DNA from 2 places in the Micromonospora sp. Mcm103 genome. Region 1 is predicted to be linked to the other one. Evidence: predicted binding sites of a transcription regulator. Region 1 holds the regulator's gene; the other holds the start of a gene.
The links. Region 1 encodes HrcA, which represses chaperone genes, less so after heat shock. Its sites were predicted from a motif close to GGTTNGCACNCTCNNNNNGAGNGTGCNAACC; they were not measured.

Region 1 (3,409 bases):
CCTCGGCCGGCCGGCGGTGTCACTTGATGAAGTTGTAGGTCATCGGGTAGCGGTAGAGCACACCCTCGTTGGCCTTGATCCCGCCGATGATCCCGAAGATCAGCGGCACCAGCCAGACCAGCATCGGGACGAAGAACAGGATCCCGCAGGTGATGACCGTGACGACCCAGGCGAGGACGCTGGCGATGGTCCAGGTGATCTGGAAGTTCAGCGCCGCGACCGCGTGGGCGCGGACCGTCGGGGACTGCTGACCGCGGGTCATCATCGCGATGAGCGGGGCGACCCAGCCGAGCAGACCGCCACCGACGATGACACCGGCGGCGCCGCCGAAGTGCGCCACCAGGGCCCACGTCTTCTCGTCGTTGTTGGCGTAGGAGGCCGGGCCGTACCCGCCACCGGCGGGGGAGCCGGGCATGCCGCCCGGCGGGGGGTAACCACCCGGCGGGGGGTAGCCGCCGCCCGGGGGCGGGTAGCCGCCCGGGGGCGGATAGTCACCGGGCGGGGGATAGCCGCCGGCGCCCGGCGCCCCGGACAGTGGAGCGGTGGGCGGTTCGCTGCCCGGCGACGAGCCGTAGGGCGCCGACGGGTCGGGCTGGGGGCCGGAGTCCCCTGCCCCTGGAGGGCGAGGAGGTTCTGTCATGGTCGCCACGGTAGGGGCACCGGTCAACCCGCACCAGAGCGACACAGACCGACGATGACCGGCTGTTCGGCCCTGGTGGGCGGCGCTGTGTGGTGGGCCGCACCGCAGGTCCGTCAGGCGATCATCGCGTCGGCGGGGGTGCCGACGTAGACTGGCACTCGCTACAGTCGAGTGCCAGCCGCCCGGCGGATGCCGCGTGCCGGCCCGGCCGAGGTGCGTCAGGAGGTGGGGAATGGGTCTCGACGACCGCAAACTCGCCGTGCTGCGCGCGATCGTCGAGGACTACGTCGCCACGCAGGAACCGGTCGGCAGCAAGGCCCTGGTCGAGCGGCACCAGCTCGGCGTCTCGCCCGCCACCGTGCGCAACGACATGGCGGTGCTGGAGGAGGAGGGCTACATCCGGCAGCCGCACACCAGCGCCGGCCGGGTGCCCACCGACCGCGGCTACCGCCTCTTCGTCGACCGGCTGTCCCGGGTCAAGCCGCTCAGCCCGGCCGAGCGCCGGGCGATCGAGCGCTTCCTGGTCGGCGCCGTCGACCTGGACGACGTGGTGCACCGCACGGTCCGGCTGCTCGCCCAGCTCACCCGTCAGGTGGCGGTGGTGCAGTACCCGAGCCTGGCCCGGTCCAAGGTGCGTCACCTGGAGCTGGTGCCGATCTCCACCACCCGGCTGATGGTCGTCATGATCGCCGACACCGGCCGGGTCGAGCAGCGGCTGGTCGAACTGCCCGCCCCGGTGCCCGCCGACGACGTGACCGACCTGCGCCGGCTGGTGAACGAGAAACTCGTCGGCTGCCAGCTCGCCGAGACGCCTCCGCTGGTGCAGGCGCTCGTCGAGGAGTCCGCGCCGCATCTGCGCCCGGCCATGACGACGCTCTCCACAGTGCTGCTGGAAACCCTCGTGGAACGGCACGAGGAGCGCCTCGCGCTGGCCGGCCAGGCCAACCTCACCCGGGGTGGCCTGCTCGACTTCCAGGGTTCGCTGCGGCCCATCCTGGAGGCGCTCGAAGAAGAAGTCGTACTGCTCAAGCTGATCGGCGAGACCGAGCCGAGCACCACCCGGGTGCTCATCGGCGACGAGAACGAATTCGACAACCTGCGGGCCGCCTCGGTGGTCAGCACCGGCTACGGACCGGGCAGCACGATCGTCGGCGGGCTCGGCGTGCTCGGGCCGACCCGGATGGACTACCCCGGCAATATCGCCATGGTGAGGGCCGTGGCACGCTACGTGGGCGAACTGCTGGCCCAGAACTGACCAGTCAGGGCCGACGGCCGGTTCCGGCCGACGACCGGAGCGACGCGAGACGAACATGAGGACACCTAACGCAGTGGCCAGGGACTACTACGGCATTCTCGGCGTGAGCCGGGACGCCTCCGACGACGAGATCAAGCGCGCCTACCGCAAGCTGGCGCGGCAGTTCCACCCGGACGTCAATCCGGACCCGGAGGCCCAGGAGAAGTTCAAGGACATCAACGCCGCGTACGAGGTCCTCTCGGACGACCGGAAGCGGCAGATCGTCGACCTGGGCGGCGACCCGCTCGCCCCGGGCGGCGGTGGCATGGGCGGCCCGGGCGGGCCCGGCGGCGCCGGTCCGTTCGTCGGCTTCCAGGACATCATGGACGCGTTCTTCGGCGGCGCCGCGGGCGGCAGCCGGGGGCCGCGTCCGCGTACCCGCCCCGGCGCGGACGCGATCCTGCGCCTGGAGCTGGACCTCAACGAGACCGCGTTCGGCGTCGAGGCGCCGATCACCGTCGACACCGCGGTGCTCTGCACCACCTGCTCCGGCGCCGGCACCGCCGCCGGCACCCACCTGGCCACCTGCGAGGCGTGCGGCGGCCGGGGCGAGGTGCAGTCGGTGCAGCGGACCTTCCTCGGTCAGGTGGTCTCCGCCCGGCCGTGCACCGTCTGCCAGGGCTACGGCACCACCATCCCGCACCCCTGCCCCACCTGCGCGGGTGACGGCCGGGTACGCACCCGCCGCTCGCTGACCGTCAAGATCCCCGCCGGGGTCGAGGACGGCATGCGGATCCGCCTGGCCCAGCAGGGCGAGGTCGGCCCGGGTGGCGGCACCGCCGGTGACCTCTACGTCGAGATCCACGAGCGGCCGCACGACGTCTACTCCCGCAAGGGCGACGACCTGCACTGCCGGGTCACGGTGCCGATGACCGCCGCCGCGCTCGGCACCCGGCTGACCATCAAGACGCTGGACAGCGAGGAGACGGTCGACGTCAAGCCCGGCACCCAGCCCGGCAGCACGCTGCGGCTGCGCGCCCGGGGCGTACCGCACCTGCGCGGCACCGGCCGGGGTGACCTCTACGTGCACCTGGACGTGCGTACCCCGACCAAGCTCGACGCCGACCAGGAGCGGATGCTGCGCGACTTCGCCAAGACCCGCGGCGAGGAGGTCGCCGAGCTGACCAAGCAGGGCGGCTTCTTCTCCCGGATGCGCGACGCCTTCAACGGGCACGCCTGAGGTGTCCGCGCCGCTGTTCCTGGTCGAGGCGCTGCCCACCGGTGACACGCTGACGCTGGACGGCCCGGAGGGCCACCACGCGGCCACCGTGCAGCGGCTGCGCGTCGGCGAGGAACTGGTGCTCGCCGACGGCCGGGGCGGCACCGCCGCCGCGGTGGTCACCGCCGTCGGCCGCGGCACGCTCGACCTGCGGGTCACGAGCCGGGGGTACGCGGACGCGCCGGTGCCCCGGCTCGTCGTGGTGCAGGGCATCGCCAAGGGCGACCGGGGCGAACTCGCCGTGCAGGCGATGACC
Region 2 (3,409 bases), on a different contig from region 1:
AGGCTCTCGGTGGTGAGCAGCAGGCCGGCGATCGAGGCGGCGTTGCTGACCGCGTTGCGGGTCACCTTCACCGGGTCGATGATGCCGGACTTGGCCAGGTCGACGTACTCGCCGGTGGCGGCGTCGAGGCCGTAGCCCCAGTCCTGGCCGACGACCTTCTGCACCACCACGTAGCCGTCGTGGCCGGCGTTCTGGGCGATCCAGCGCAGCGGCTCGACGAGCGACTTGCGCACGATCGAGACGCCGACCTTCTCGTCACCGGTGAAGCCCAGGTCGTCGTCGAGCGCCGGCAGGATCTGGGCCAGGGCGGCGCCGCCACCCGGAACCGTACCCTCCTCGACCGCGGCCTTGGTCGCGGCGATGGCGTCCTCGATGCGGTGCTTGCGCTCCTTCATCTCGACCTCGGTGGCCGCGCCGACCTTGATCACGGCGATGCCGCCGGAGAGCTTCGCCAGCCGCTCGGCCAGCTTCTCCCGGTCCCACTCGGAGTCGGAGGCCTCGATCTCCTTACGGATCTGCGCGACCCGGTCGGCGACCTCGGCGGCCTGGCCGCCACCGTCGACGACAGTGGTGTTCTCCTTGTCGACCACGACGCGGCGGGCGGTGCCCAGCACCTCCAGGCCGACCTGGTCGAGCTTGTAGCCCAGCTCCGGGGCGACCAGCTCGGCACCGGTGAGGATCGCCATGTCCTGGAGCATCGCCTTGCGGCGGTCGCCGAAGCCGGGGGCCTTGACCGCGCAGACCTTGACGGTCTTGCGCAGCGCGTTCACCACGAGCGTGGACAGGGCCTGGCCCTCGACGTCCTCGGCGACGATGAGCAGCGGCTTGTTGTTCTGGAGGACCTTCTCCAGCAGCGGCAGCAGCTCCTCGATCGCCGAGATCTTCTGGGTGGTGATCAGGATGTACGGGTCCTCCAGGACCGCCTCCTGCGCCTCCAGGTCGGTGACGAAGTTCGGGGAGATGAAGCCCTTGTCGAACTGGAGACCCTCGGTCACCTCCAGCTCGGTGGTGAGCGCGGAGCCCTCCTCGACGGTGATGACACCGTCGCGGCCGACCTTCTCCATCGCCTCGGCGATCAGCTCACCGATGGCGGCGTCCTGCGCGGAGACGGTCGCGACGTGCGCGATCGACTCCTTGCTGGAGACCTCGACGGCCTTGCCGAGCAGCGCCTCGGAGACCTTGGCGGCCGCCGCGTCGATGCCCCGCTTCAGGCCGGTCGGGTTGGTGCCGGCGGCCACGTTGCGCAGGCCCTCACGGACCATGGCCTGGGCCAGCACGGTGGCGGTGGTGGTCCCGTCGCCGGCGACGTCGTTGGTCTTGGTCGCCACCTCCTTGACCAGCTGCGCGCCGAGGTTCTCGTACGGGTTGGTGAGCTCGATCTCCTTGGCGATGGTCACGCCGTCGTTGGTGATCGTGGGCGCACCGAACTTCTTGTCCAGGACGACGTTGCGCCCGCGCGGGCCGAGGGTGACCTTCACCGCGTCCGCGAGGGCGTTGACACCGTGCTCGAGCAGGTGCCGGGCGTCGTCCGAGAAGCTGAGGATCTTCGCCATCAGTATCCCTTCGAAGCGACGTTGCCCCGGCCCGGCGAGCCGGACCGGGGCAACGACACTGATCGGTTGCTTACTTCTCGATGACCGCGAGGACGTCGCGGGCGGAGAGCACCAGGTACTCCTCGCCGGCGTACTTGACCTCGGTGCCGCCGTACTTCGAGTAGAGGACGGTGTCGCCGACCTTCACGTCGATCGGCACGCGGTTGCCCTTGTCGTCGATCCGGCCCGGGCCGACAGCGAGGACGGTGCCCTCCTGCGGCTTCTCCTTGGCGGTGTCGGGGATCACGATGCCCGAGGCGGTGGTGGTCTCGGCCTCGTTCGCCTGGACCACGATGCGGTCCTCGAGCGGCTTGATCGCAACCTTGGTCGCGGTAGTCACGGGCATACCCTCCCGGGTACTTGGTGTCGTTGCCGGCCGGCACGCCGACCAGCGTCAATCTGCCACATGCCACCGGGCGGGGCCGTCGTCGCGGGTGCCGGTCCGCCTGGCGCTCAACCCCCGGGCACGAGGCTCGGGCGTTGGCACCCTCAGGGTGAGAGTGCTAATCGCAGGTTATTCCTCGGCTAGCACTCCGTCAAGGAGAGTGCCAACGCGTCGCCCTCCGTGTCGCGCCGGAACCGGGCCGGGAGAATGAGCGCGTGGATCTCGACCAGCTAGCCGCGCTGCGTACCCCCGAGGGGTCGGCGGCGCTCGCCGCGGCCGAGCGGGTGGCCGGCGGCGACCCGCTGGCGGCGGCGGCCGCGCTGCGCTCGGCCGGCATCCCCGGCGGGCTCGCGGCCGCGGCGCTGACCCAGGCGGAGCTGCGCCGCCGGGCGGCAGGCAAGTTCGGCCCTTTCGCGGCCGGGATGTTCCTCACCCGGGCGGGGCTGGAGCAGGCCACCCGCCGCGTGGTCGCGGACCGGCGCGCCGCGCGGCTGCGCGCCGCGGGCGTGACCACGCTGGCCGACCTGGGGTGCGGGCTGGGGGCCGACGCGCTCGCCGCGGCCCGCGCCGGCATCCGGGTGTACGCGGTGGAGGCCGACCCGCTCACCGCCACGATGGCCGCCGCGAACGCCGAGGCGGCCGGGCTCGCCGACCTGGTGACAGTCGAGTGCGGTGACGCCACGGCGTTCGACGTGAGCGGGGTCGACGCGGTGTTCTGCGACCCGGCGCGGCGGCGGGCCGGCACCGGGCGGCGCGTCTTCGACCCGAACGCCTACTCCCCGCCGTGGGACTTCGTCACCGGCCTGGCCGCGCGGGTGCCGCGCACCGCGGTGAAGGTGGCACCCGGGCTGGACCACGCGCTGATCCCGGGCGGCGCCGAGGCGGAGTGGGTGAGCGTGGACGGCGACCTGGTCGAGGCGGCGCTCTGGTGCGGTGACCTGGCCGAGGTCCCGCGCCGCGCCACAGTGCTGCGCGAGAAGGAAGGGCCCCCTATTAACGCCTCCGGTAGTAAAAGGGTCCCTTCCTATCACCTAACCGGCACGGGCGCACAGGAGGCGCCGGTGGGACCGGTCCGGCGCTTCCTCTACGACCCGGATCCGGCGGTGGTACGCGCGCACCTGGTCGCCGAGCTGGCCACCGACCTCGACGCCACGCTCGCCGACCCCTCGATCGCCTACCTGTACGCCGACGAGGCCCGGCCCACCCCGTTCGCCCGCTGCCTGGAGATCACCGACGTGCTGCCGTTCTCGTTGAAGCGGCTGCGCGCCCTGCTGCGGGAACGGCGGGTCGGGCGGGTCGAGATCCGCAAACGCGGGTCGGCGCTGGAGCCAGAGAAGCTGCGCCGTGACCTGAGGCTGGCCGGCGACGAGGCGGCCGGCCTGGTGCTGACCCGCGTGGCCGGCGCGCCGACGGTGCTGGTCTGCCGGCCCGG

Region 2: the regulator HrcA is predicted to act here: its motif matches at 2,071-2,101, upstream of groES (co-chaperone GroES).

What each region holds. Positions count from the first base shown of each region.
Region 1 is NZ_JALJRJ010000019.1:59,247-62,655, forward strand. Features, by position in the region: gene OC439_RS22410 (DUF4870 domain-containing protein) at 20-640, opposite strand; gene hrcA (heat-inducible transcriptional repressor HrcA) at 873-1,895, shown strand; gene dnaJ (molecular chaperone DnaJ) at 1,969-3,114, shown strand; gene OC439_RS22425 (16S rRNA (uracil(1498)-N(3))-methyltransferase) at 3,116-3,409, shown strand, end outside.
Region 2 is NZ_JALJRJ010000005.1:14,524-17,932, forward strand. Features, by position in the region: gene groL (chaperonin GroEL) at 1-1,553, opposite strand, end outside; gene groES (co-chaperone GroES) at 1,624-1,938, opposite strand; gene OC439_RS09035 (THUMP-like domain-containing protein) at 2,193-3,409, shown strand, end outside.